One region of the Cytobacillus dafuensis genome, then DNA from elsewhere that is predicted to be linked to it. Evidence: riboswitches for the same ligand, from Rfam matches in the RefSeq annotation. Region 1 holds a riboswitch; each other region holds the start of a gene.
The links. Region 1 has a riboswitch for S-adenosylmethionine ahead of FSZ17_RS21745 (homoserine dehydrogenase). Riboswitches for the same ligand answer to the same signal wherever they lie in the genome.
Positions count from the first base shown of each region.

Region 2: linked by a shared signal. The riboswitch ahead of FSZ17_RS20525 (methionine ABC transporter ATP-binding protein) and the one ahead of FSZ17_RS21745 (homoserine dehydrogenase) in region 1 are both predicted to bind S-adenosylmethionine.
Region 3: linked by a shared signal. The riboswitch ahead of metK (methionine adenosyltransferase) and the one ahead of FSZ17_RS21745 (homoserine dehydrogenase) in region 1 are both predicted to bind S-adenosylmethionine.

Region 1 covers NZ_CP042593.1:4,586,828-4,596,851, forward strand. The annotation lists gene FSZ17_RS21720 (methyl-accepting chemotaxis protein) at 1-41, opposite strand, end outside; gene FSZ17_RS21725 (S41 family peptidase) at 1,527-2,909, opposite strand; gene FSZ17_RS21730 (hypothetical protein) at 3,018-3,764, opposite strand; gene FSZ17_RS21735 (sigma-70 family RNA polymerase sigma factor) at 4,175-4,663, opposite strand; gene FSZ17_RS21740 (competence protein ComK) at 5,000-5,563, shown strand; SAM riboswitch class I at 5,640-5,747, shown strand; gene FSZ17_RS21745 (homoserine dehydrogenase) at 5,859-7,064, shown strand; gene FSZ17_RS21750 (L-cysteine desulfidase family protein) at 7,560-8,834, opposite strand; gene FSZ17_RS21755 (helix-turn-helix domain-containing protein) at 9,442-10,024, shown strand, end outside.
Region 2 covers NZ_CP042593.1:4,292,800-4,302,823, forward strand. The annotation lists gene FSZ17_RS20505 (GAF domain-containing sensor histidine kinase) at 1-964, opposite strand, end outside; gene FSZ17_RS20510 (M20 family metallopeptidase) at 1,453-2,652, opposite strand; gene FSZ17_RS20515 (MetQ/NlpA family ABC transporter substrate-binding protein) at 2,666-3,523, opposite strand; gene FSZ17_RS20520 (methionine ABC transporter permease) at 3,573-4,235, opposite strand; gene FSZ17_RS20525 (methionine ABC transporter ATP-binding protein) at 4,225-5,250, opposite strand; SAM riboswitch class I at 5,393-5,505, opposite strand; gene cdaS (sporulation-specific diadenylate cyclase CdaS) at 5,680-6,306, shown strand; gene FSZ17_RS20535 (DMT family transporter) at 6,520-6,807, opposite strand; gene FSZ17_RS20540 (glutathione peroxidase) at 7,138-7,620, opposite strand; gene FSZ17_RS20545 (dimethyl sulfoxide reductase anchor subunit family protein) at 7,841-8,689, opposite strand; gene FSZ17_RS20550 (DMSO/selenate family reductase complex B subunit) at 8,704-9,282, opposite strand; gene FSZ17_RS20555 (DMSO/selenate family reductase complex A subunit) at 9,300-10,024, opposite strand, start outside.
Region 3 covers NZ_CP042593.1:3,812,670-3,822,693, forward strand. The annotation lists gene asnB (asparagine synthase (glutamine-hydrolyzing)) at 161-2,050, opposite strand; gene metK (methionine adenosyltransferase) at 2,535-3,734, opposite strand; SAM riboswitch class I at 4,101-4,215, opposite strand; gene FSZ17_RS18195 (thiol-disulfide oxidoreductase DCC family protein) at 4,308-4,682, opposite strand; gene pckA (phosphoenolpyruvate carboxykinase (ATP)) at 4,884-6,470, shown strand; gene FSZ17_RS18205 (hypothetical protein) at 6,526-7,479, opposite strand; gene FSZ17_RS18210 (RNA polymerase sigma factor) at 7,460-7,981, opposite strand; gene FSZ17_RS18215 (alpha/beta hydrolase family protein) at 8,204-8,971, opposite strand; gene FSZ17_RS18220 (ABC transporter substrate-binding protein) at 9,334-10,024, shown strand, end outside.

The DNA.
Region 1 (10,024 bases):
AGTCCCGACAACTTCCACGCAATACTTTTTGTTCGTCTCATCTGTCCATTTCCTCCAGTAAAAAAGTCCTATCACTCTATTATCATCGGAAGAAAATAATGTTCATTAATAGCTTGAAATAACTTTTTTTCACTACGATCGTATTAAAAAATCACCTTTTTTACAAATTAAAACCATACTAGTATTAACCTTCCAAATAAGGGATTTTTGTGATTTAAAATGAAATCGATTACAAGAATCGGAGTGTGTTTTTCTTTTTACAACTAGTGGGAAAATGCATTCTGAATAACAAATGAGAGATAAAATGCTAGGTACCACATAAGAGAATTGGTGATGCAAAGCATGGAGCGAAGTGAAAGAAACTTAAAGGCTGCTTCAAGTAGTAATTGTTATTCTACAATAAAAAAATATTGGGAATCATAGATACCTCTCTTGGTTATCGTTGATCACGAAAATCTAGCTTTTTATGCATAAAAGGGCTATTTTGGGGCTTCGATTTTTCCTGAAATATGGTCTATTTCTCTTCGGTTATGACCACATAGCTTTGATTTTTCGTGGAAAATTGGAAACAAAGCTTTGTTAGTTTCCAAATTTAAAGATACTCGCGAAAAAGGTAGAAACATAAGACGACTAGTTTCCCATTTTTTGAAAAAATCGCGGAAAAGTGGAAACAAAGCTTCCGTAGTTTCAAAATTTAAAGATATTCGCAAAAAAGGTGGAAACAAATGACGACTAGTTTCCCATTTTTTGAAAAAATCGTGGAAATGTGGAAACAAAGCTCCTTAGTTTCCAAATTTAAAGATACTCGCGAAAAAAGTGGAAACAAAAGACGACTAGTTTCCCATTTTTTAAAAAATCGTGGAAATGTGGAAACAAAGCTTCGGTAGTCTCCAAATTTAAAGATACTCGCGAAAAAGGTGGAAACAAAAGACGACTAGTTTCCCATTTTTTGAAAAAATCGTGGAAAAGGGGAAACAAAGCTTCGTTAGTTTCCAAATTTAAAGATATTCGCGAAAAAGGTGGAAACAAAAGACGACTAGTTTCCCATTTTTAAAAAAAATCGTGGAAAAGCGGAAACAAAGCTTCGTTAGTTTCCAAATTTAAAGATATTCGCGAAAAAGGTGGAAACAAAAGACGACTAGTTTCCCATTTTTTAAAATAATCGTGGAAATGTGGAAACAAAGCTTCGGTAGTTTCCAAATTTAAAGATACTCGCGTAAAAAGTGGAAACAAAAGACGACTAGTTTCCCAGTTTCAAAAAAATCCTGAAGTGTGGTCTGTTTCTCTTCGTTTTAGGTTATCGGTTAACTCGAAAAACTTACTTTTCGGGCATCATACTTCGGTTACGTTTTCCTTTGAAAACGATCATTTGGGGAACCATTGTTATTCAATGTAATACCCATCCCCTGTAATATGGACACAAATAGCTAATCGCCAGGCAATGCAGTTGACAGAAAAATCTCCTCTAGTCTTGATGACTAAAGGAGATTTTCACGTAAATTTTATGATGTGGCTAGGTATTATGCTTATTGAACTGTTACTTCAAGGTAAATGCCCTTTTGCATACGGTTAGCGTTTTTGCTCGTCCATTTTGGATGGATAATGAGCATGTATTTTCCTTTTGATTGAAGATTTGCTTTTGGTTTGATCGTCATTTTGGAATGGTCTTCTGCCTTCACCTCAACAGGCACTTCATTCCCGCCTAATTGGATGAGCTGAACATCCTGTGGGCTTAGCTTTGACCAATCCATTTCCATGTTCATTTCAACGTTGAATGTTTTTGTAACAGGAACACCATTAAGAGCAGGAAGCTTCTGATAAGTAGCGTGTTTTGCTATTAATTGGTCTCTGTGGGACGTAATGATTTCTTCACCTACAGCTGTATCAATATTCGGAGTGACACCTGTTTCATGGACTGGCACTCCCTTTGGTGAATAGAAACGGGCTGTTGTTAATTTTAACATGCTGTTGTCGCTTAATGGGAATAATGACTGCATGGAGCCTTTCCCGAAGGAGGTTTGCCCATATAGTGTCGCGCCTTTTTGTTCTTTTACCGATACTGCGATCATTTCTGAAGCACTTGCACTGTATTCATTGATCAGTATATGTGTCGGGCTTGTAAATTTCACTTTTTGTGGAATAGCTGCATAAATTTCTGGCTGCTTTGTTTTATCTCGAATCTGAAAAGCTTTATTCACGTTTGGAAAAAGTCCGGCTACTTCTTGAGCAGTGGATACATAGCCTCCTCCATTGTTTCTAAGATCGAAAATCCAGCCTTTGGCTCCGTTTAATTTTCCAATTGCGTTTGTGATTTCCTTCGTAGCATCTTTGGAAAAGCTATTCAGGCGAATATATCCGATTTCTCCACCGAGCATTTGATATTCGACATTTGGAAGCTTGATTAATTCTCTCGTCAGTTTTTTTGTTACGGTTTCATTCGTATCGACTGATATATAGTGTAGTGTGACCGATGTATTAGCCTTGCCGCTTATGAGTGAGACGGCTTTTTGCACAGGTTGTCCAATTAGGCTTACACCATTGACGCTGACAATAATATCTCCTGCCTTCATGCCACCTCGATCTGCTGGACCCCCTTTGATCACTGACATGATTTTGATTCCCTTTTCATCCTCATCAAGAACGATTCCAACTCCAACTAGTTGCTGCTCGATTCCATTTGAGAACTGGGCGAATTCCTCAGCGGTCATATAGACAGAATAAGGGTCCAAATGCTTCGTGATTTCCTTTGCAGTTGGCTTCGCTAATACGGAAGCAGGCACATCCTCTATGTAATATTCCTTAATTAAATCTCGTATTTCATTAATCGGCTCAGCTGCCGAAACAGCCGTCACATTCGACAAAAGTAATAAAACTAGTAAAAAACTAAAATACTTTTTCAAGTTATGCATAGATGGCCTCCTACAGTGTCAAGCACCACTACGGATTGCGTTGTGGTAGAAAATGACATGTTATTTATTTCTATTTTAGTATATATATTGATGAGGTGATAGTTCTTTTTAAACATATTTTTCGAGAACTGGGGCCAAGTAATCTACCATTGGTGATGTCTCATTTTTAATATAGGCTTCTATGGCTGCTTTTTCTAGTGGGATGAATAGAAGCTCATCGAATTCTGGCTCCTGTCCGTTGTCTATTAATTGCTGGTTATGCTTTAAGAATTGAGCGTGCAGTGCTTCAACGGTGCAATGGACGGATAGCTCATACATAACTGCCCAAAAACCATGTGTTCCTTTATGCTTAATGAACTTAGGAAGGAAAGAGCGTGTGGATGAGGAATGAATATTCAACCCCATCTCTTCCTTTATCTCTTTACAGATATTTTTTTCTAAATCAAAAATGGATCCTACTAGATCTGATTCATCTAGCCCACCTCCTGTGAATTGCAGGCGTCCAGGTGTGGAGGTTGATTTATTCATTCGTCCAATGGCTATATGGTGATCGCTTGTGATGACAGATGCACATGTATAGATGACTTTACAAGGAGAAGCGCAATCTTCATGGTGGAGGGTGTATAGATAGTGTTTGTAGTCAGTCTTTGCGACAGTTACTTCAAGCTCGTCAGGTGCTTTGTTTACTTTCGTTATTGTAAAAACTTCTCCGTTTCGTAGAGAGGGGTTCTTTCCTATTTGTTGTTCCCAATAATAATGATGTTGTTGTCGAATTTCAGATGGTAGATTAATAGGGCGGTTGTCCAGCTTAACCTTTACATTTGCCGGGGCTGTTTCTATTATAATTCGTTTCATCGGTTTCCTCCTTTTTCTTTTTCAGTTATAGAAAGATTGATAGATTGGTAGGCCAAAATCAATCGTTTATCAGCCAATTCCAAAATGGATACCTATTCTACCATTAAAAATATACCTAAAAAAGTAAATAGTCGTAAATTAAAGTGAAATTTTTCCCCAAAATATTACTAAAGTAATATTGCTCTATCAGTTTTGGCGAAAACAGGAGAAAAGATAGGGTTTCCCTCAAAATTTCCCGATTTTCGGCGAAAACAGGGAAATTAACATTATGCTTTAATAGAATTAAGCAGTTCTAGTTTCAACCCAAGCTATTTTACTTTTTTAAGTACAATAGCCTTTCAAATCTCTATTTGTCATCTCAATTATGAGGTGGCCTTTTTTTGTTTAGAAAGAATCTGTCTGGCTGCTTCTTAATCCCTTATCTCTAAGCTTCCCTTCAGCTTCTCCTTTGCACCCTTCCTCCATGCTTTGACGGCCGATACGGATACACCTTCCTTAAGGGCGATTTCCTTTACTGTTAATTGATAAATACAAGTGTACAAAACCCATTTCTTCTGATTATCCGTTAACCCCTCGCAATAGGATAGAAGAAATTTCACTTCGAAGGGCTGTTCAAGAGAGTTGTCCTCGATTCCCTCCCAATACTCCTCCTTAGCGTATACACTTCTTTCATCGTGTTTATTTTGCCTCGTCATCTCGGACAAAAATCTGCCCTTAATATAGGCGTAGGCAAAGCTAGTAAACTCTCCTTTTTCTGGATCGAATCGTTCATTAGCCTCCCATAGAGCAATCCTCCCAATTTGGAAAAATTCATCCTTGTTCTTGTAAATATGCAGCCTGTTCATGATTTTATGAATCATTGGTCCGTATTGTTTTACTAATTGCTCAAAGCCCTCCATTTTAAAAAAATCCTTTCGTAGAGCGCGCTTGCTATTGTATTCCCGGGTGCCTTAAACATAACCGAGACGGAGGAATCCAGGCTAACAGTCGAATACGTGAATATTCGCCTTTTCATGGTCGATTTTCGCAAAATTTGCCTCAAATCTCTCTGTACAGATCAAAAAAAAGGGAAATTCGCAAAAAAACGTGCAATTTAAATCAAAATTTAAATTTTCCAATTGTTCACATAATTGTAATATATTTCTTTAAATATTTCTGGTATGATGGATTTAGATCAAATTAACTACATCTTTTGTCCTACTTCATATTAAATTTTAAAAATGAGGTGTAGGGAAATGTATTTATTAAAGCATTATCTTGTCAATCAGGAGACATCATTGATTAAGGGTGAGTACAATCAGTACGGGAAGCTTTGTTCGAGGATATTGGAAGGGAGAAAGACATTTCTAGTCGAGTGTTCGCCAATCAAATTGCTTGATGAAACATTAAAATTCAATGGCTTCGATTACAAGGGTGCTACGATTGGCGCGAAATCAATTCTTCGAAAAAACAGTATGTGCCCGATTGTTCTGAACCAAGCATTAGGCATTTGTATGTTCCCAATTAATTCTCCTGATAAGCACGACAACATTTGGTTTAACCCCGATCATATTGTACAAACCTTCCCCTATGGCAGTAAGACAGATGTAGAATTAAGTAATGGCGTTATCATTCGAGTCAACTTAACATTAACCACTTTTAACAATAAACTTCAGGTTGCCCATCAATACAGAAAAATCACCCACAATAGAGGCAGACTCACCATGACCATGATTCTGGAAGCAAAAAAAGAGCCAGTCGTCATTAAAAAAGAAAAGGGCCATTATAATTTTGACAAAATGAAGAGGGATGATGATTAGTTATCCATTTCAACTTTTGTATTGACGAGACCCTATGAAAAAGATATGATAATAAATAATTTCATAATTGCAAATCTTCTTATCAAGAGAGGTGGAGGGACTGACCCTGTGAAGCCTCGGCAACCAGCATCCATATGCCACGGTGCCAATTTCAGAGGAATGATCACAATTCCGAAGATGAGAAGGTGGAACGGATACTGTAATGTTATTCATCCTCCCCTTCTGTCTTTCTATGCAGAGGGGGTTTTTTGTTTTTCCATTTTTATTTTTCAAACAAAAACAGGAGGAATGAGTTATGTCAGCTATTCATATTGCCTTATTAGGATACGGTACTGTTGGGAAGGGTGTGTATCAGACCGTTCAATCCCATCAGAAAAAGCTTCAAGCTATTTTTGGAAAAGAAGTGAAGATTTCTGCGATTCTCGTAAAAAATTTAGAAAAGCACCACTCGCCAGATGATGATGTTATTTTAACAGATGATTTTGATAAGATTTTTTCATTGGAAAAGCTTGATATCGTCATTGATGCGATTGTTGGAAAAGAGCCGTGCTTTTCCTATTTACAGAGGGCCATTAAGCGGGGCTGTCATGTGATCACGGCGAATAAAGAAATGTTTGCCCATTATGGAAGTCAATTAAAACGGTTAGCTAACGAGCATGGCGTTACACTCAGCTTTGAGGCAACTGTCGCCGGTGGGATTCCTGTCATCCAAACGCTAAAACAATTACTTAATGTCAACAATATCAAAAAAGTACAAGGCATTCTTAACGGAACTTCTAATTTTATTTTGACAAAGATGAGGGAAGAAAACGTACCATTTTCGTCAGCCTTAAAGCTCGCTCAGGAAAAAGGCTATGCAGAAGCTGATCCGACCAATGACGTCGAGGGATATGACGCCTTTTACAAAGCCGTGATCTTAAGTGAGCTTGCATTTGGGGAATCGCCGAACTGGGGTGAGTCGATTAGAGAAGGTATTCGGGGAATTACGCCTGAACAGATTGAAATCTTTTCATCATTAGGATTCCGATTTAAGCATGTAGCTTCGATAGAACGAACTGCTGATGGTGTTCAATGCGCCGTTAAGCCAGTGCTTGTGAATGAACAGCATCCATTTTACCATGTAGAAGGAGTTCAAAATGCCGTGTCCATTGATGGCGATATTGTTGGAAATATCAGCTTACAAGGACCGGGTGCAGGAATGTTTCCGACCGCAAGTGCCATTCTAGAGGACTTAGTTCATATTAATCGAAAAAGCGTATCTCCTATATTTACCGAACAGAAGCCAGATGGAGATGAGGCATCCACTGTGTCCTTTTGGGCAATCGGCGGGGATGTGAATGCCTCCATCTTACCCACACCTATTCAAGTAATCGAAAGAATTCATCCAAATGTTTTATTAGTTAAAGCACCTGAAGAAACAGTGTACGCGATTCATTTGCCGAATGTTCATGTCTATCAAATTCTTGGGGATGTGGTGTATAAGGGCTTGGTTGTTAGTTAGGTTTTTTTTGAAAACTTGATTTTGATTTTTTCTCTTTTTACAGGGCTATAGAGACGGATTTATGTGGGTTCTCCTTATTCTTGGCTTCATTATGAGCGAATGTGGACACGGGGGCAGGATTTCCTCCTTTCCTTGGCTTCTTTCGAGGTCAATGTGGACACAGGGGCAGAATTTCCTTCTTCCTTGGCTTCTTTCGGGCTCAATGTGGACACGGAGGTGGGATTTTCTTCTTTCCTTGGCTTCTTTCGGGCTCAATGTGGACACGGGGGCAGAATTTCCTTCTTTCCTTGGCTTCTTTCGGGCTCAATGTGGACACGGAGGTGGGATTTTCCCCTCTCCTTGGCTTCATTACAAAGAGAGCTATCCCCTAATTTGAATTATAAACCGATTTATGCGACGGCCCATGTCGAACAAAAATAACAAGGTGCGACATAGCATAAAAGGCCAACACTCATCGTGATGGCCTTTTCCATTGCTCTATATTCTCTTAAGAAACTATTTTTCCATCATTAATTTCAAGATCAATTCATCGGTTTGCCTTGTTCCTTCATTTCCTAGCTGGCAGAAGGCTTCGATGCTTTTTTCTACGTCATCGTGAATAAATCCGTCTGTGGATTGTATTTCTTTATGGTTCAATGCCAGTAAAGCCGATTGGACTGCTACGTTTGAACAGGTTGAAACCTTCATGGCACAGCCAGCCTTCGCACCATCACAGATCATTCCGGACACATTGCCAATTGTATTTTGAACTGCTGCCTTTACTTGTTGAAGGGAACCATCCAGCAAATAGACAATAGCCGCACTTGCCCCCATTCCCGCTGCCGTGACGCCACATAAAGCTGACAGACGGCCAAATTTAGATTTAATATGAATCGTGACAAGGTGGCTTAGTGCGACGGCACGAAGCATTTTTTCTTCAGACACCTGGAGCTTCTCTGCCGCAGCGACGACAGGAAGGGTGACCGCTATTCCTTGATTGCCGCTTCCTGTATTGGCCATAACCGGCAGCGTTGAGCCTGCCATTCTTGCATCTGAACCAGCAGCAGCTAATGACATAGCAGCCGTTGCTAAATCATCTGATAAGATCCCCTTTTTCACATTGTCCTGTATGGTTTTTCCAACATTTAAGCCGTAATCGCCTGAAAGTCCTTCCATTCCGATTACACGATTTAACTCAATGCTTCTTTTAACAAGGCCGAAATTCTTTACATCTGTCTGCAGAACCCATTCATAAATTTCATCAATGGTGAGTTGCTCCAAATCTTCCTCAGCCGTTTGAATGCCAATATTCTCGCATCCACCGAGGAAAATAGCTTTGCCATCCACTTCAATTAATGTGATATTACTATGATTATCAGAGATCACAACCTTCGCATTCTGTTGGTCCGTCTGAACGATCACCTCAATATAAAGCCTTTTCGGTGAATCCGCTTGACTTGCTTTAACCTTTCCCTCTTCAATCAACTTAAAGGCTAAAAGCTCATCTTCCTTTGTAAGACCATGCAGCACTTCTAGTTTTTTCTCCGAGTTGCCTGCAACTGCTCCAAGTGCAGCAGAGAAATCTAAGCCTTTACCAGTCATCCCAGGAATGCCGACTGATTTTGCGTTTTTAATAATATTCCCGCTTGCCTTTACTTGAATTTCTTGTATGACTCCGCTCACATAGCTCTTCGCTGTCGCAGCTGCTAGCGCAATCGCTACTGGCTCCGTACAGCCAAGTGCCACTACTAACTCTTTTTCTAAGATAGTTAATATTTTGTCCTTTTGCATTTGGTTCTCCACCGCCGTCCATCTATTTATAAGTCTCATTTTGTTTTTTTATAATTTTGATAATTACTTTACTTACATTATCTCTTTTTCACTTCAATTTCAATGGACTGATGAAAAGATCATTTCCGACGACAAATTTTTTTACACAAAAATAAAACCTCCTTAGCCATATAGAATTAGGAGTTGAACCTAATTCTTTGAACAAAGAAGGTTATCTGTAACAGATTATATTATAAGACTCATACAAAGAATTATTCACCAAAGGCCTGAGGAGCTTGTTCTACTTTTACATAATAATGTAGGATTGCTTGTACAATTAAACCTCCTCATATATTATTCTTCCAATCAAATAATAATAGTAGATGAAGTAACTGTAGAGTAAAGCCCTGCGTACATTGGACACCTACTGCTCAATGTGCATGATGAATAAGTGTGGCTGATTCAATTAAGAAAATTTTTGATTTTATAGAGGATATTCGAAAAATAATGCGAATTTATTAATAATAAATATCGTTAAAATCGTAGTTTTTTGAAAACTCATGCAATTTCACCTAAATAAATTATTTGTGATAATATCATTGTAGAGAGAGTTGAAAAGAGGGATATTATGAAACTAGATGGATATTTATTCGGTGAGATGCTTCAATCCTTTCGCCAGTTTAAAAATTTGACTGTAGAAGAATTAGCAGAAGGTATTTGTACAGAGGAAGAATTAATATCTTTTGAGAAAGAGAGAGCATATCCAACTCTCGATGTTCTTTACAAAATTGCTATCAAGCTCGAGGTGGAGTTAACACACTTCCTTGATATTGCATCAAAATCAACGGTTAGCTATCCAAATGCCGTTATCCAAATCATTGAAAAATATAAAAGAGAACGCAATTATGAAGCTATCAACACGATCGTTCAGCAAGAGAAGAGCAATCCTCTATTCAATCAAAAACCATTAAAGCAGTATTTGATGTGGAATCAAGGGATTTGTGCATTTTATTTAGATGGAAATCCAGATAAAGCATTTGATACCCTAAGCAAGGCAATAGCCATAACGAATCCTAGAAGAAGTTCCCTTTCAGAAAGGGAGATAGAGATATTGATTAGTATCGGAATTATCTTTTATGAAACACAAAATTACCGAAGTGCAATTACCATTTTTTTGGAAGCATTAAATAACATAGAGAAGCTGCCATACA
Region 2 (10,024 bases), 290 kb from region 1:
AAACAACAAAGGTTTGGGATATCTCTTCAAAATTCAGATGAAGTTCAGAAGAACCTAAACGATCGGAATGTACTTTTCCATCCTTTAGCAGAAGTACCCAGTTTCCTTCATCTTTTGTCCATAAAGCATAAGCCTGTATCCCCAAGAACCCTTTAAGGGATTTTTTCATCTGATGTAAGTTTCCTGCAGAAAGCCCTTGACTTAACTCTGTCGTAATGGAAAATAGGTTATATAATCGTTCTTTTTCAATCCGTATTTGCCGAAAGAACGAGCTGATGATGCAGATTGCTACAAGAGGGAAAAAGAAGAACAGAACATTAATTCTATTCATCTCCCCACTGTATCGGTGTTCTAAGATATAGATAAGAGAGGCGTAGAACAAACAAAAGCTTCCACTCAAAAATACTAAAATATTTTTCTTGTACCACTGTTCGAGCGGATATGGCTGAGGAAGAATCACCATTAGAAGATCGTAAAAAATGGCGTTAATAAGGCAAAAGTATACGGTAAATAAAAGCAAGCTACTTAATTCCTCATATAAAACAGGCATATTCATTTCCGTAATAAAAAAAGAAATACTTTGGTTGGACAACCATTCTGCTAAAATGATACTTAGAGCAAATTGAGAACAATTAAATAGCGTTCTTTGCATTGGTAAACGGCGAAGGGAATGGGTTAACACCATCACACATACACAAGCAACAACAGTTATATGTATCCCAAACTCCCAATTCATTGGATAAATAAGCGTAAGGCTGAGTGTAACACCTCCTCTCCCAATGCGGATAGGAAAATACTCAACAATTCCCATAAACACAGATAACAACAACAGGATGATGACTTCAGAAGGCATTTCACTTTTAAAAATAGAAATGATAACAGCAAACATACCAAGAAAAGAAATAGAATAAAGATAAAAACTTACAATTTTTTCCCTTATCGTAATAGAGTCTATCCTTTTCAAAACGGCACCTCCTTTTATTTCGAATATTCCAAAGAATCTATCATCTATTATTATCTAACAAAAAACCGGCACTGGCAAAATGGAAAAATACCCACTAGCCAATAACCGGCTGTACGCTTACCTAAATAAGCTACACTACTAGTATAATGCTTATTTCTTTATTTGCCTGTTCATCGAACGTTATATTTAACAGATTCTTTTGTACTAGATTGCATAGTACAAAAGATATATATAAATTACAATTTCATCCCATTAAGTTAGACGTAATTTTCTAAACAAAAGCAAAAAAATCCCGAATTTCCTCAATAGGAATTTCGGGATTTTCATATGCATTTATCGCAGATTAACGGGCAGTAAGACCCCCACTTCAAGGTTGCGAGAGAATCAAAGAAACTTAAGTGGGGGATTAACTGCCCGTTAAAGCCCGATTGGTTCAACTAACCATCAGTGGGGGATGAAAGAAAACCCCCACTGATGGAAGTTTCACTCTATTGTTTTATTGACAATGCCCTTTCAAAATCCTCTTTTACACGATTTAAAAGATCAGTGTCCGTTAATAGGCGATAACCAGTAGATGCGAGTACTTTTGCCCCTTTAATTAATGCTTCATTGCCAAGAGAAGATTTTGCTGCTTCTCTGAATTCGATTGTATGGGCGATAAGATCATCTGGCCCAATTTTGATATAAGGGTGGGCTGTAGGGACTACATAACTAATATTCCCTGCATCAGTAGAACCTTTTCCTCTCCCTTCCTCGGTTTTAACTATTTCGCCAACTGCTTCTAATTCTTCATGTAATACTGCATCCAAAACTGAATTTAAGACAAAATCTTTCACTTCATTTTGGAAACGTTCGATTTTGACTTTCGCTCCAGCTGCAAGTGCAGCTCCTTCAGCAATTGCCTGCACTTTTGCTGATACTTCTTCCGTTCTCTTCCAGGTTTCAGCGCGGATAAAGAAACGCGCTGATGCATAATCTGGAATGATGTTCGGGGCATCACCTCCATGGGTGATGATCCCGTGAATCCGGACATCGGAAGGAAGCTGCTGCCGTAAGGCATTAATACCATTAAACAACTGAATGACCGCGTCGAGTGCATTGACCCCCTTTTCTGGTGAACCTGAAGCATGCGCTGCTTTTCCGTAAAAATGAAAATCTAGGGGATCAACAGCAAGAGTCTCACTTGTTAATGACGTTTTTCCTGATGGATGAATCATTAGGGCTGCATCAATATCCTTCAAGAACCCATGTTTGACGAAGCTGCCTTTTGCACTGCCATTCGGACCGCCTTCCTCTGCAGGTGTCCCTAAAACGACGACACGCCCTCCTGTTTCAGCAAGTGTTTCGGAAAGGGCTATCCCTGCGGCAACGCTTGTCGTTCCAATAATGTTATGACCACATGCATGACCTAACCCTGGCAGTGCATCGTATTCAGCAAGAAACGCTACAGTTGGGCCTGGTATCCCACTGTCCTTCACTGCATAAAAGGATGTTTCATGCCCTGCAACAGCTGTCGTCACTTCAAAACCTTCCTTTATTAGAAGTGAAATGTGTAGTTTACTCGCAAAGTATTCCTGGTTACCAATTTCGGGATTTGCATGAATAGACTGGCTTGTTTCAATATAGTTTTCACTGTTTGACTCAATGGATTCTGTAATTAAGTCAATACCAGATAATGTTGTACTCATTTATAACTCCTCCTTATAAGCCTTTATATACTTCAAGCAGTTCTTTTTTTGAAATATCGACGATCGATGATCCGCCGTTCGTATCAGCTTCAACAGCTTTTTTCACATCTTCATCATGGTATAGCTCAACAATACGGAGCAAAGTTTCATTGTTAACATCTTCAGCACGAGCAGCAAAGACATTTACATATGGCAAAGCGTTTTTATCATTACCGTCTTCAAGGAAAATGGGGTCATTGACTGGATCGAATCCAGCTTGACCAGCTACACCGTTATTAATGACTGATGCAGCCACGTCAGGAAGCACGCGCGGTGTTTGCTGTGCAACGATCGGGAAAATATCCAGTTTCTTCGGATTTTCAACAATTTTTGAAGGATCACCAAACAATCCAAAATCGTCAGCTAACTTGATAAGCCCTGCGGATTCAAGCAGCTTTAATGCACGTGCTTGGTTGGATGGATCGTCTGGAATGGCGATACGTGCTCCGTCTTCAATATCGTTAATGTCCTTCAGTTTTTCTGAATAGATTCCCATCGGTGCGATAAGTGTAGCCCCTATTGGTACTAAGTCCACTTTGTTTTCTTTCGTAAATTGGCTAAGGAACGCAATATGCTGGAAGGAGTTGAGGTCAATATCCCCATCCGCTAATGCTTGGTTTGGAAGAGTGTAATCAGAAAACTCAACAAGTTCAATTTCAATGCCTTCAGCTTTTGCTTTTTTCTTTAGTATCGGCCATACTTCACCGTCCGTGCCCGTAACACCGATTTTCACTTTAACCGTATCAGAACCTTTTCCTGATGTATCCTTGCTGCAAGCAGCTAGTGCCCATACTGCTGTTAGTGCTAATAAAAAGATGATGATTTTTTTCATGAGGTGATCTCCTTTTTAATATAAAATTTGTTTACTTGCGAAATCTTTATTAACGCCGCATGATTTTTCTTGATAATGTATTTCCAAACCATTGAGCGAACTGAACAAGAATGATTAGTATGACTACCGTAACGAGCATCACGCTGCCGTCAAACCGCTGATATCCATATGTCATGGCCACGTGACCGAGTCCACCTCCGCCAACAGTACCAGCCATCGCTGAAAAGTCGATCAAACTGATGGTGACGAACGTCAAACCAAGGATAAGCGGGCCAAGAGCTTCTGGAATCAGCACCGTAAAGATGATTTGAAAGGGACTGGCTCCCATCGCTTTAGCTGCCTCAACGACACCCGGGTCGATGCTCATTAAATTATTTTCTACAATCCTTGCAATTCCGAACGAGGCGGCAATCGTCATAGGGAAAATCGCTGCCCAAGTTCCAATTGTCGTACCGATAATCGCACGGGTTAATGGGCTAATGGCGACAAGGAAAATAATGAATGGGATTGGCCTTATAATGTTGATAAGAATGTTTAATGTTTGGAATAACAACTGGTTTTCTAAGATGTTTCCTTTTCTTGTGACATAAAGTAGTAAACCAATGCTAATCCCTAAGATAGAGCCAAAGATGAGTGTTGCGATGACCATAAGGATTGTCTCACCTGTCGATTCCACTATCCTTGGCCAAAATGTATTCCAATCAACTCTCATGAATTTCAACCTCCTCAATCTCTACCGTGCTTTTCAGTTCAGCAATCACGAATTCGATTGCTTGTGCATCCCCTTCAAATGAAACTAACAGATTTCCGAAGAATTTCTCCTGAAGTTCGCGAACTGAACCGTACACAATGTTAAAATGAATGCCAAACTTCTGCGTGATATGTGAGAGGATAGGATCACTTGCCACTTCTCCTTTAAAAATAACCCGATAAAGCTTTTGTCCTCCTTTTGCACGCCATTCCTTTAACAACGTATCAGACGGACGATCCTGCTGGACAGATTGGATGAACCGCTGTGTCGTCGGATGCTGTGGATTGCTAAATGTATCAAAGACAGAGCCCATTTCGATGACTGCCCCTTCCTCCATGACTGCTACCCGGTCGCAGATTGATTGGATGACGTGCATCTCATGCGTAATTAGCAGAATCGTGATACCAAGTTCTTTATTTACTTTTTTTAAGAGACGAAGAATTTCTCCTGTTGTGTCCGGATCTAAGGCGGACGTTGCTTCATCACAAATTAGAATATCGGGCGATGTTGCAAGGGCACGGGCAATTCCGACACGCTGTTTTTGACCTCCGGAAAGCTGCTCTGGGTAATCATTTGCTTTATCGCTTAGGCCGACAAACCGTAAAAGTTCCTCTACCCGTTCACTGATTTCCTTTTTCGGAGTACCTGCAAGCTTTAAAGGATAAGCCACATTACCTGCCACTGTACGGGATGTAAACAAGTTGAAATTTTGAAAGATCATACCGATTCGACGGCGCAGCTTCCTCAGATCTTTTTGGGAAAGGGTAGCGATATCCACCCCCTGTACCTGAACTGATCCGGCAGTTGGCTGTTCAAGCATATTGACAAGACGAAGTAATGTACTTTTTCCCGCGCCACTAAAACCAATAATTCCGAAAATTTCTCCTTGAGCAATAGATAGTGATACCTCCTTTACCGCCTGCACCTCCCGATTGCCGAGCCGGAACGTCTTAGCGGCTTGTTTAAACTCAATCATGTATTGTCCTCCTCGTGCTAAATTGATTCTATGCAGACAATAAGTCGCAGCCATCTACCTTCCTTTTTTTTGAACGAAAAAAAGCCCTCTTCTTTTCTCATCCGTAAGAAAAAAAGAGGGCTCCATTATGAAACCATCTCCGTTCTCATCTTCCAAATGCCTAAGGCATTTGCAGGAATTGGCACAGTGTTCATTTGTCATGAACCTGCTGCCGAGATGTCATAGGGCCTGTCCCTCGATCTCTCTGGATAAGAAAGTGATGTATTGCTATTCGATTGTTGCAAGAATTAGTTATTACTATATTTGAGTATTTATAGAAAGTCAACAACTTTTTTTAAATTTAGAACAGTCAAATTTAGCATGTATTCTTTTTTGTCAATAACCTATACTATCCAACAAGATGCTAATTTACGAAGGAGTTGTTGACTTGTGAACGCTACTAAAAATTGCGATTTTTCACCAATGAAACAGCTATTGTCAGAAAAAATACAGCAAATCACTAATGAACTCCAACAAAGCTTGGAGATACTAGGAAACGAAAACAAGTGTCTCTTAGGGAAACTAGAGGAAATAAAGGAAAAATTCATTAAAATGGAATCAGTCGCTGCTTCCTTTTACTTAAACTGTTATTTATCAGCTTTTACAGATAAATATGCAGATTTATCCATTTGTGTACAGCGGCTGTCCGATCGACGTCATGGTGCATTGATTGTGGTGGAACGCAGTGACCCCCTTGACCCTTTCATCCAAAAAGGAACGGCTATAGGAGCCACTATAACCCCTGCATTATTAGAGGCTATTTTTTACCCTGGGAACCCGCTCCATGATGGTGCTGTACTGATTCGTAATAATCATATCGTTTCAGCAGCAAATGTTCTTCCTCTCACACATGCAGTTATAGGAGAAAAGAAACTTGGCACGCGTCATCGCGCAGCACTAGGTTTGACGGAGCAAAGCGATGCTCTTGTCCTCGTTGTTTCAGAAGAGACTGGCAGAGTTTCCTTTACTTTAAACGGAAAACTTTATCCAGTTACTACAGCAGGATCTTTACCATAACCAACTTTTTTACATACAAATAAAGAATCATCCTTCAACTACATATCTGCATGGCAAAATCAGAATGAATAAAGAAAAAAACATAAAAATTATCGAATTGTTCCTTTCTCACAAACCTTTACCGGTAGCCATGCATGTTGAAATAATGTAAAGAAAAAAGGCAAAAAGGAGCTTCCAAATAGCTTAAAAGCGTTTGGAAAGCTCCTTTTTATTTTATTTAAATGAGATGGTATTTGTTTTGTGCATTTCACTCATAAAGGTTGAACCCAGCAAAAGAATCGCACCAATAATTTGCAGGTCCGTCATTTTTTCACCAATAATCATAATTGAGATCACCAGTGAAGCAAGTGGGTCAATATAGCTTAAAATAACTATACTTTGTCCTTTTAGTTTACGCATTCCTAAAAAGAAAAGATAAAATCCAATACCTGCATGGAAAAGGCCAATGTTATGAGTAAAGCAAGTGATGTCATATCGATTTGCAGCACGTTTTCCTCTCACTTCTAATTCCCACTTTCTACATGTAAATAGTCGTACATACATGTACAGTAGAATCTATTGAGGATTAGCAAGCTTTTATTGAATGCCTAAACAGTAGATTCTACTGCGCAGACATTTTTGGGGGAGAAATTGATCGCAACATAAATATCCCTCCTCGTGTGCTGTCATTATAGCATTGTGAACGAACTTCCATTACATAAGTAAATTTCTTTTCCCACAATTTCAGGTTATCTTTTTTATAAAATGGTATCATCAACCCTTATTATAAATGACCTTGTTCTCGTTACTTTCAAAGCCATCTTAGAGGATGAGGTTAGTCGTTTTTTAGTATTAAGTATGCAAAACTTTTACTATATCATCTTCCATTTTTCTAGGTTCAGTTGTTGGTGAATATCGTTCAACCACGAGTCCATTTCGGTCAACGAGAAATTTTGTGAAATTCCATTTTATATTTTTGTACAAAATACCACTCTTTTGTTCTTTTAAATAGGTATACAAAGGATGTGCGTTTTCTCCATTTACATCAATTTTAGCAAAAATCGGAAAGGTAACCCCATAATTGCTTTGGCAAAACTGTAAAGTTTCCTCAATATGATCGAATTCCTGTTTTTTAAATTGATCGCAAGGAAAACCTAAGATCTCAAGACCGTGAACTGAATATTTTTCGTAAAGTTTCTGCAGTCCATCAAACTGGGGAGTAAACCCGCACTTGCTGGCTGTATTCACAATGAGCAGAGTTTTTCCCTCATAATCCCTCAATGATTTTTCATTACCATCCGTCATTTTTACATTAAAATCGTATACCGTTCTCAAATAAATCCTCCTTACAAATAATATTCTTTAAGTTGCTTCAAAAAAGATTGATCAAAATAGATTCATTCCTAATGCAAATATAACAAATAAATTTTTAAAAAATGACTGATAAAACTTCATCCAATTAAGCTAGCTGCAATTTTCTAAACAAAAAAGGATTCGTTCCAAAAAATCCTTGAAACGAATCCTTTTTCCTCATCAGAAGTTACTTCTTACGAACCTAAGATCCTAACACAAAAAACATATATCTACTCATGCCTTCCGCCAAAAATATTGCTGCTAATGCGATATATGCAAAAGATAAAGATACTTTCTTATTTTTTGAGATGGATAAATATCCTAGAAGTCCCACTCCGATCACTTCAATAATCCAGCGAAGAGCTACCGTTCCTTGATAGCCTTCTAAAGTGGCAATAGCATTTGTTCCAGCTATCATGTTTACCTCTGGAACAACGGTTGGAAATAATGCAAGTCCAACTAGTTGGACAGCTATTCCTAAAATTGAAATAGAGAAGGAATACTTAACAAAGTGCTGTGCTAATGTTTGATTTTCCTTTTTGCGCAATATTGGTACGATCAAACTGGCAGCTAATACTGGTCCTAACACGATAGCTGTTCCAATAAAAGAAGTGTAGGTGTTAATAGAATTCCAACCGCTCACTAGCGAATTTGCATAAATGGCTCCCATGAAAAATATATCAACGATACCGATAATGGAAGCAATAAGTAATAGCCAAAGATTGACCTTTTTCTGAACAAAACCTAAAACCGTCGTTACACTAATCGCCCCTATAAAGAGTCCTGTCGCTAAAATCTCACGACTCATCCAAGAAGAACCTAAATGACGAATTGCATTCAATGCATTTTCAGGTGCTCCTAAGTGAGCAAAGGAAGCACCTAATCCAACGAGAGATAGCCCAGCAAAAACAACGAGGGGCATCTTCATCACAAGAAATGTCTGTTCTTCTCCAGTCTCAGAAATCTTTTTATAGAAAATTGCAAGCATGATCGTTCCGCCTATCGCAGCCTGCATACAAACAGTAAATATTAATAACGCCCATTCATTCACGATTGAACCCTCCTTTAGTTAGCATGTTTGTGTGGAGTAATAATAATATTTGGATTTGTAATAGAAGCACTTGGCATTCCTTTTACTTCATGAACATCACCATATTTCTTGCGCAGATCATCGATTGGTCCAACTTCGATTGCTCTCACTGGACAAGCCCCTTCACAGGCAGGTCTATCGCCTTTTTCCAATAGGTCAATACATAAATTACACTTCGTCATCTTTCCTAATTCATCATTATATTGAGGAGCACCATATGGACAATTCCATTCGCAATATTTGCAGCCAACACATTTATCATGGTCAACTGTGACTACTCCATCTTCATCTCGCTTAGACATAGCTCCTGTTGGACATCCTTTTACACACCCTGGATCATCACAATGATTACATGAGATGGATAGATAATAGGATTGAACATTATTGATAAAAGTGCCATTGTTATTCACAGTAAATGTCCCATTTTCGAATGGGTAGACACGTCTGAAATTTATACCAACCTCATTATCATTTTTGTCTTTACAAGCAATTACACATGCTTTACAACCTATACAACGAGATTGATCTATATAGAAACCAAGCTGTATTGCCATGTTTTATCCCCTCCTTTTTATGCCTTTTCAACTTCAGCTAAATTAGTATGCTGTGGATTCCCTTTTGCTAACGGTGACGGTTCTTGCGTTGTAAGTGTGTTGATGGCTCCTCTTATATCCACACCATCTTTGTCAGATGTATGCCAAGCGCCTTGAGGGATGGCTATTACACCTGGAATAATCCGGTTTGTTACGACAACCGGAATCTTAACAATTCCCCTATCATTAAATACTTTGGCAAGATCTCCATTCTTTATGTTCCGCTTATTGGCATCAATTGGATTCATCCACATAATTTGTTTTCCGGCCTCTTCCATCCAAGGGTTATTATCCATTGTCGAGTGGCAACGCCTTTTGTAATGCCAACCGATTAATTGGAGTGGATATTTTTCTCTTAAGCTGCTTTCTGGGCCCTCGTTTACAGCAATGTGTTTTGGAATAGCTGGTATATCTTCATGTTTTTCCATATCCCATAGCTGCTTAGAGAAAATTTCTATCTTTCCTGATGGTGTTAGGAATGGGTTATTCGCAGGATCGTTAATTTGAGCTTCAAATCCAATTGTTGGTTTATCAAACTTCCATTTATGGATTCCTTGCTTTTTCATTTGCTCCCAAGTCGGGAAAGATGGATCTTGTTTACGTGTTTCCTCAACAACCCATTTTGCCCAATCCTCTTCCGTTTTTCCTTCCGTAAATTCCTTCTCAACGCCCATCTTTTTCGCTAACATTGTTAACCATTCAT
Region 3 (10,024 bases), 770 kb from region 1:
AAGGAAGCGTTCCTTTATCTTTGATGATCTCTTATGAAGACTGGTTTCGCTAATTATTCCCGATTTTAGGCTTCTTTACTTTCCAAAATTATTTTGATGTATTTTACCTAATAAAATGTTATCCCATTTCCATCATGGAAAAACTTTAAAAAGAATATTCTTAATGATTAGCTTCATTTAATAATATGGTTTCCAATTCTCTTGAATAATCTTTTTCAATAAAAACTGTGTACCACACCATAAACATTAACACCGTCCAAATTTTCCTGCTATTATCTACCTTGTCACAGCAGTGGTCATCAAGCAGCTTATATAAATGATCTTTTATAAACAAATGATCTGTGTTACTTTCGCGAATTGTTTGTTTTGCCCAATCATACATTTCATCTTTTAGCCAATATCGAATTGGGACAGGGAATCCAAGTTTTTTTCGATGTAAGACGTGATCTGGAACAATCCCTGCCATCGCTTTTCGTAAAATATATTTAGTTGTACCTTTCGCAACTTTAAGACTGCTTGGTATTTGAGAGGCAAGGTCAAATACTGCTTTATCTAAAAAAGGCACCCTAAGCTCAAGGGAATGAGCCATTGTCATTTTATCTGCTTTTAATAAAATATCTCCCCGCATCCACGTATGGATATCAATATACTGCATTCGGTTAATTGCATCATATTTAAGGCTTTCTTTATAATAAGGGGACGTAATGCTGGTGAAATGTATGCTTTTCTTATACCGCTTGTAGAACTTGCATTTCTCTAATTCTGAAAATATTTTTGCGTTTCCAATATATCTATCCTCTATAGGTGTAACCCCACGCTCAATAAAACTTTTTCCTTTCATTCCATCAGGCAGCATTTTTGTGATGGCACTCAAGAATTTTTTTATTAAGATAGGAAAATAATTAAAAATCTTTAGAGAGTGCACTTCATGATATATATTATAGCCGCCGAATAATTCGTCAGCTCCTTCGCCAGATAAAACTACCTTTACATGCTTCTTTGCTTCCTTCGCAACAAAATAAAGCGGGACACAAGCCGGATCTGCAAGGGGATCATCCATATGCCACATAATGTTTGGCAGCTCATTCATAAACTCTTCAGGTGTAATATTAATGCTGATATTATCAATTCCAAGCCAATCTGCAGTTCCCTTAGCGACATCCACCTCACTGAACCCATTTCGCTCAAATCCAACAGAAAAAGTTTTTATATTTGGATGATATTCTTTTGCGATCGAAGCAATAATAGTGGAATCGATGCCACCTGAAAGAAAGGATCCGATCGGGACATCACCTCGCATGTGCAATTTTACCGAGTCAAATAAAACAGCTCTTATTTCATGTATAAAAGCCGATTCTTGTTTCTGTACAGGCTGAAAAACAGCTTTCCAATAACGATTCAGTTCCATTGGAGAGCCGATTCTCTTCGTAAAATAATAACCTGGTTCAAGCTTTTTTATCCCATTCGTCATAGTATCCGGCTCTGGAACGAATTGATAGGTTAAGTAGTGCTGCAAGGAGCACTCATTCAACACATCATTACGAAGCTCAGCTAAAATGCTTTTCTTTTCAGAAGCAAAGAAGGTAACCTTCTCGCTTTCGTGATAGAAAAATGGTTTTATTCCGAATGGATCTCTCGCCCCAAACAGAATTTTCTCTTGCTTATCCCAGATAACAAATGCAAACATTCCTCTCAGCTTTTCCACTGTTTTTTCTTTTATTAAGCTATATAAAGCGATAATGACCTCTGTGTCAGAACTAGTTATAAATGTTAGCCCATTTTCTGTTAACTCTTTTCGCAATTCTACATAATTATAAATTTCCCCATTATAAATAATCCAATAGCGTTCGTTCTCATATGAAAGAGGCTGTTGCCCATGTTCAATATCAATAATACTTAATCGCCTAAACCCGAATTGAACATATTCATCGAAATAATAGCCTGCCTCATCAGGTCCGCGATGAATCATGAGATTATTCATTTGAAAAAGCAGCTGTTTATCCGTATCGCCTTGACCCTGATCCTGTACATATCCAATAAAGCCACACATTCTTTTTTCACCCATTCTAATTCTTTTTTTAGTCTATGTTAAACTTCCTTGTTGATTTCCGCTGCAGGCGTTCGCTTTCCGCGGGCGGTCGGGGAGCCTCCTCGTCGCTAACGCTCCTGCGGGGTCACCCCTGGACACGCATTTCCCACAGGACATTGAATAAGCTTTGAATAATCACCGCACGAAGGAAATGCGTTAGCATTTTCGAGGAGCTCACGCCTTCCGCTACAATCAACAACAAAATAGCATTTTCAATACTCAGCTTTAACACAGACTTTTTTTATGTATTTTTATAATAGATTTTTGAAGATGAATGGTGTCATGGTTGGATTCTTTGGTTAATTAAAGGTGAATGTAATAGCGGGAACTTTGTGAGGAATTGAGCAGTGTTTTTTCCTAATCATCTATTCAAATGCTTTCAATCATAAGACGAATAAAAAAAAGCGGAAGTTACATTTTGTATGTAACTCCCGCTTTTTTCTTATTATTTCAAAGCTTCTGCACGTAATGCATCTGCTTTATCTGTACGTTCCCAAGGAAGATCAATATCTGTGCGTCCGAAATGACCGTAAGCAGCAGTTTGCTTATAAATCGGACGGCGTAAGTTAAGCATATTAATGATACCAGCTGGGCGAAGATCGAAGTTTTTGCGAACTAGGTCAACAAGTACATCCTCTTCTACTTTGCCTGTTCCGAAAGTATCGACAGAAATAGATACCGGCTGTGCAACACCAATAGCGTAGGCAAGCTGAACTTCAACTTTATCAGCTAGACCAGCTGCTACGATATTTTTCGCAACGTAGCGGGCAGCATAAGCAGCAGAACGGTCAACCTTTGTAGGATCCTTACCAGAGAATGCGCCACCGCCATGACGAGCGTAACCGCCGTAAGTGTCAACGATGATTTTGCGGCCAGTTAAGCCAGCATCCCCTTGAGGTCCGCCAATAACGAAACGGCCTGTTGGGTTAATGAAGTATTTTGTATTCTCATCAATTAGTTCTTGTGGAACAACTGGGTTAATGACATGCTCTTTAAGATTTCGCTGAATTTGCTCTAAGCTAATTTCAGGGTGGTGCTGAGTAGAAATAACGATTGTATCAATACGAACAGGCTTGTTATTTTCATCATATTCAACCGTTACTTGAGTTTTTCCGTCAGGACGAAGATAAGGAAGAATCTCCTCTTTACGTACTTCTGTCAAGCGACGTGATAATTTATGTGCTAGAGAAATAGGAAGTGGCATAAGCTCTTTTGTTTCATTACAAGCATATCCGAACATTAAACCTTGGTCTCCAGCGCCAATTGCTTCGATTTCTTCATCACTCATTTTACCTTCACGAGCTTCTAAAGCTTGGTCCACTCCCATTGCAATATCTGCTGATTGCTCATCAATAGAAGTTAAAACCGCACAAGTTTCTGAATCAAAGCCGTATTTTGCACGAGTATAACCGATTTCTTTTACTGTTTCACGTACAATTTTTGGAATATCTACATATGTAGATGTAGTAATTTCACCTGCAACTAATACAAGTCCAGTTGTCACAGACGTTTCTGCAGCAACACGAGCATTCGCATCCTTCGCTAAAATTGCATCTAAAATTGCATCAGAAATTTGGTCACAAATTTTATCCGGATGACCTTCAGTAACTGATTCAGAAGTGAACAAACGACGTTTTGTTGACATTCTGATATTCCTCCTTATATATAAAATAATCGAGATTGCTTTTTGAGGATATTCAAAAAAGTCCGGGAAAAATAGCTGTCGAATTTCTTCGTCGCTCTGTCTCTCCGGTCCTCATGTATTAATTTCATACACTCCGGTCCTCGCGACTATCGCTCCTCGAACTTCTCGGCTCTTTTTGTTCTCCTTTTTGAACTTTTATTATCATCATAAGCAAACTCAGTTTGATACGGAACTCATTCCCTAAATAGTATGAAATAAATTTGGAGTTTTTATTAAGCGCTTTTTAAGTGCCTTCCATCAAAATGCAAAATAAAAAACCTTTCCATCCATGTGAAAAGGTTGAAGCAAATCGATTCGCGCCTTTCACTCTTATCGTTCAAGGAATCAATCCTTGCGTCAGGTTAGCACCTTTGCTATTAAAGAACATTAGCAGGTTGCTGGGCTTCATTGGGCCTGTCCCTCCGCCAGCTCGGGATAAGAGAGTATCCGTTCAAGGTTAAATCATAAGGAAATAATGAAAAAATGTCAATAAAATTCTTACGTTCATTTGGTGTTTTTTCAAATAGATGCGCATTATAATGAACAACTGCCATTATCACAATTTTTCCTAAGAATTTTATGTCTATTCTTTGCTATCCATTTATAGATAAAAGTTCCTAAAATCGACATTCCTGGGATATACAGAATAGCTCCAATAACCACCGTAGCAGGAAAAATCGTGAGCAAATACCTTACAGCATAAAAACCAGTAAGAACTTTTCTACCAGAAGTAATTATATGAAGTTCTGTACGTAAACTGTTATAATCAAACGGGATGGCCTGATCTCTTTTTTCGTATTCCTGCAACGAAACCCAGTCAACCTTATGAAGCCAATCAAATTTTTTAAAAATTCGTTTCGTTTCCTTGCATAAGGAGCATGTTTTATCGTACAATGCTATCGTTTTCATGTAATCATTCCTAATTTCAACATTAATACTTTAAAGTTTAACACATTTATCCTAATTTAATGTTTTCTTCAAAAAAGATATTAATACTGTGCAAGAGAAAAAAATTCATGAATAGTATAGACTAATCATCTTAATGTGTTATACTATTTATAATTGAAATCACTATCAAAATAATACTGTATAAAGGAAGGTATTTATCAGATGAATTCTGTTAGCATTCCGAATAAGTTAAACGCTTTATTAAAAGGAAATAATGTTCAGGTACAACTATCCGTTCCTCAGCTTGCGGAAAAGGTATTAAATCGTAAAGAAGGCTCACTTACATCAACCGGTGCTGTTTGTGCAACTACCGGAAAATATACAGGTCGTTCCCCTAAAGATAAATACATTGTAGAAGAAGCGTCTACGAAAGATAAAGTGGATTGGGGCAGTGTAAATCAACCCATTTCAGAAGAAGTTTTTTCTAACCTTTATGAGAAGGTATTAAACTACTTACAAGATAAAGATGAAGTGTTTGTCTTCAAAGGATTTGCAGGTGCTGATAAAAAACATCGCCTTCCAATTCAAGTTATTAATGAGTATGCATGGCATAACCTATTTGCACACCAAATGTTCATTCGTCCAACAGATGAAGAATTATTAGATCATCACGCAGAGTTTACTGTTATTTCTGCTCCAAACTTTAAAGCAGATCCAGCAGTTGATGGTACTGCTTCTGAAACATTTATTATTGTATCATTCGAACGCCGTACAGTACTAATTGGCGGAACAGAATATGCTGGAGAAATTAAGAAATCCATCTTCTCCGTTATGAACTATTTACTTCCGCAAAATGGTATTTTACCAATGCACTGTTCATCCAATGTAGGACTTGAAGGTGATGTTGCTTTATTCTTCGGTCTTTCTGGAACTGGTAAAACAACTTTATCAGCTGATCCAAATCGCCGCTTAATTGGTGATGATGAGCATGGCTGGTCACCAAATGGTGTATTTAATATCGAAGGCGGCTGCTATGCGAAGTGCATTAACTTAACTCGTGAGAAAGAACCACAAATTTTTGATGCCATCCGTTTTGGTTCAGTACTAGAAAATGTGGTTATTAATTCTGAGTCTCGTGTAGCCGATTATGATGATAACACACTTACAGAAAATACGCGTGCGGCATATCCGCTTCAAGCGATTGATAATATTGTTGACCCTAGCATCGCCGGTCATCCTAATACAATTGTATTCTTAACAGCTGATGCATTCGGAGTATTGCCTCCAATTGCAAAATTATCGAAAGAGCAAGCAATGTACCATTTCTTAAGCGGCTATACATCTAAGCTAGCTGGTACAGAGCGTGGAATTACTTCACCACAAGCAACATTCTCAACTTGCTTTGGTTCACCATTCCTACCGCTTCCTGCAACTGAGTATGCAGAAATGCTTGGTAAGAAAATCGACGAGCATAACGCAAAAGTATTCTTAGTGAATACAGGCTGGACTGGCGGCGAATACGGTGTTGGTAACCGCATGAAGCTTCCTTACACTCGTGCTATGATACAATCTGCTTTAGAAGGCGAACTAAATAATGTAGAGACAGTTAAAGATGAAATCTTTGGATTAAACATTCCTCTACATGTACCTGGTGTACCTGATGAAGTGCTTCAACCAAACAAAACATGGGCAGATCAATCTGCTTATGAAGCAAAGGCAAAAGAATTAGCTTCTAAGTTCCGTGAAAACTTTAAGAAATTCGCAAACGTCCCTGCTGAAATTGAAGAAAAGGGCGGACCGGTTGCTTAATATTTTATGATTGAAAAAGGGTGTCCGATTGGGCACCCTTTTCGTTTTTTTTACATTATGGTTCCGCTTTTTTAACCTCAACAATGGCTGAATGATCTAATATCTTCAACCGATATTTTCCGCTTTTCCTTAAGGTTAATTCACCTGTATACATTGATCCATTTTGCATTGTATCTGCTCTAATAAAATCCATTTTATCTTTGAAAATAAAAACCTCTTTCTTTTTATCCTCAAGATTAAATGACTCCACTTCAATTTGTTCAGGCAGATTAGAGCCAGTAATATCTAGAGAGACATCTTTGTAATGTCCAATTTGCAAATCTTCTTGTGATATTAAGAGCGTCGAATCTCCAACTTGTACATAGGGCTCTTTTACATAAATCGAAAACGTTGCATATTCCTTTCCTTCAAGCATGAATTTTAAATTCCAGTTGCCTGAATGAGGAAAAACCTTAAAACTTGTTACAGCATGTGCCGTGGCATCATATGGACTTGAACTCAATATAAGATTATTTGTCATTTCAAGCTCAAGGCCTGTATCAGTATGAATGCCTATGATTTGTAATTTTTTATTTAAAAGATTTTCCTTTTCCCCCCATAAAAAGATCAATAATTTGCCTACACCCCTATAATCCTCTGCAACCCATTCGGGAGGGCTTAAGATACTGACTTTATTAGGTATGCCAAAGTTATATTCTGCACGAGTTGGATTTCCGCTTTCATCTATTAAAGGAAAATGAACAGCACTGACTGCCATAGGAATTAAATTCCCGGGTTGATTGGCTTTTTCCCCTTTTAGATTTTCTAAAAGCAATATTGGTGCAATAATCAAAATAGCAAGTATGGCACAGATAGCCCCAGCTTTTCTCCAATAAAAGTTTACTTTTTTATTATTTTCCTTATTCGCTCTAATTGCCATCATCACTTTATCCCGCTGATCACCCGTTAATTCATAATCAGGGAAGTTTCGCATTTTCTCTAGCAGCTGTTTATCTGAAAGATGGGTCACCTTGCACAGCCTCCTTCATAAGAAAATTTAGCTTTTTTGTCGCGCGATAAAAGTTCACGTTTACTTTGTTTGTTGTCCATCCAAGCACCTCTGCTGTCTCCGCTGCTGAAAGCTCCGCAATCCCCCGAAGAAGCACGACATCCCGGTAATTTGCTTTTAATTGATTAATAGCTTTATATAATTGAACCAATTCCGATTTTTGGACGATGCTTTCATCTATTTGAATAGAATCTATGGTACTTTGCTTTAATAATTTTTCTTTTAGGTTTTTCCATGCTGTTCTTTTTCGATAGTAATCAATTGCTGAATTTCGAGCGATTGAAATAAGCCATGTTTTCGGATTAGAATCATATCTAAATCGTTCATAGGATAGATACGCTCTTAAAAAGGTGTCTTGCACAAGATCTTCGACATCTTTAGATCCCGTATAGTAAACGAGGTATCTTGTTATCTCTTTTTCGTAATGATAAAACCATTGTTCAATTTGCCGGCCAGCTTCCATTTTCTTTCCTCCTTTCTGTTATACATAAGACGGAATAGAAAAGTTTTAATTACAATATTTGAAAAATTTGATTCGAGGTATGTAAGAGGTGTTTATTTTCGAAAATTACGACTATTATTTCAGTTATAATTAAATGCACCTAAACAGATATTTAGGCGCATTATTATCATATTTTCTATCTGATATGTAATCATTGTCTGATTATTATCCATTACTACTTTTTTAATCACTTTGCGATTTCATCCAAGCAGTTAAATCTTTAACCACCCTTCGATTTATAGCGGGTGGAAAATAGTGTGTGAAGTTTTCAAAGTACCAGCTTTCTACTTTTTTATCAAGCGTTTTCAACCTTTTCTCAAGTCGGTATGCATGTTCTATTGAGACATTTTCATCCTTTTCACCGTGAATAATTAACGTCGGTGCCTGTATGTTTTCTAAGTAAAAAAGAGGAGTGCGATATTCATATCGCTCAGGAAATTTAGTTGGAGTGCCTCCAATAACCCGCTTCATCATCTTACGTAAATCGTGTCGTTCTACATAGGTAAGAAACATATCACTTACTCCGCCCCATGTGACAAGCGATTTCGCATCAGGAAATTGAATGGCTGTTAATAAAGACATAACCCCTCCTCTTGAAAAACCAAAAATATGTACACCCTTTATACGCGGATGTGATCGCAAAAGCATGTAGGCAGAAAAGGCGTCCTCTCTATCTTCTCCTGCAAAGTCCTCATTGCCCTCTCCCCCTTGATTCCCTCGATAAAATGGGGCAAACACAATAAATCCTTCAGAAGCAAATTGAATGATACGGCCAGGTCTTACCTGCCCTACGTTTTTGATCCCTCCGCGCAAATATAAAAATCCATCATAAATTCGATCATCTTTTGGTTCAGCAAGAAGTCCCTTTACTTTTAATCCATTTACTTCATAAGTTACAATGGATAATTCAATATTTGGATGGGGGGATGGAAATCTCTGTTTACTTAACAATCAGTATCATCTCCTTTTTAGAAACTGGCGGATATTTTGCCGAATGTGGCGGATATCTTACTGAAACTGGCGGATATTTTAGCGAAAGTAGCGGATATCCTACTAAAAGTGGCGGATATTCGAAAATTTTTAACTGAGCTCTTTTGGAGAACAAGCTGATTTATTGAAAATCTGACCGATATTTCGTTAATCTGACCGATATCCCCTAAAACTAGCCGATATCTCAAAATCTAACACCATTTTTTTCTAGCTCAATTCTCTCAAATAAAAATTTTATATAGGCATTCACACATTTTTGGCACACTCATACGATAATGTAGGCTTTAAAGCTTATTATTTGTTTTTTTAAGGAGGGCTTTTGAATGAAAAAATGGCTAAAGATTAGTTTTTCTCTCCTGCTCATTTCAATACTTATTATACCATTGGCAGCCTGTGGCAAAGATGAGGTTAAAAATGTACGGATTGGTGAAGTAACTCGATCTATCTTTTACGCTCCGCAATATGTCGCAATTGAGAAAGGCTTTTTTAAAGAGGAAGGGCTTAATGTGACGCTAACAACAACAGCTGGTGGAGATAAAACAATGACTGCACTTCTATCCGATAGCATCGATGTAGCCCTTGTAGGCTCGGAAACATCAATATATGTCTCTGCACAAGGCTCCAATGATCCAGTCATCAATTTCGCCCAGTTAACGCAAACAGACGGAACCTTCCTTGTTTCACGTACCAAAATTGATAATTTCTCATGGGATCAGCTAAAGGGAAAAACCTTCCTTGGTCAGCGCAAAGGCGGAATGCCGCAAATGGCCGGTGAATTTGTACTGAAAAAACACGGAATTGACCCTCATAAAGATTTAAATCTGATTCAAAATGTTGATTTTGCCAATATCGCACCTGCATTTGCTTCAGGTACAGGTGAATTTGTTCAGCTTTTCGAACCAACTGCAAGCGTTTTTGAGAAAGAAGGCAAAGGATATATCGTCGCTTCCTTTGGTACGGAATCTGGGCATATTCCATATACTACCTTTATGACTAAGGAGAGCTTTATAAAAG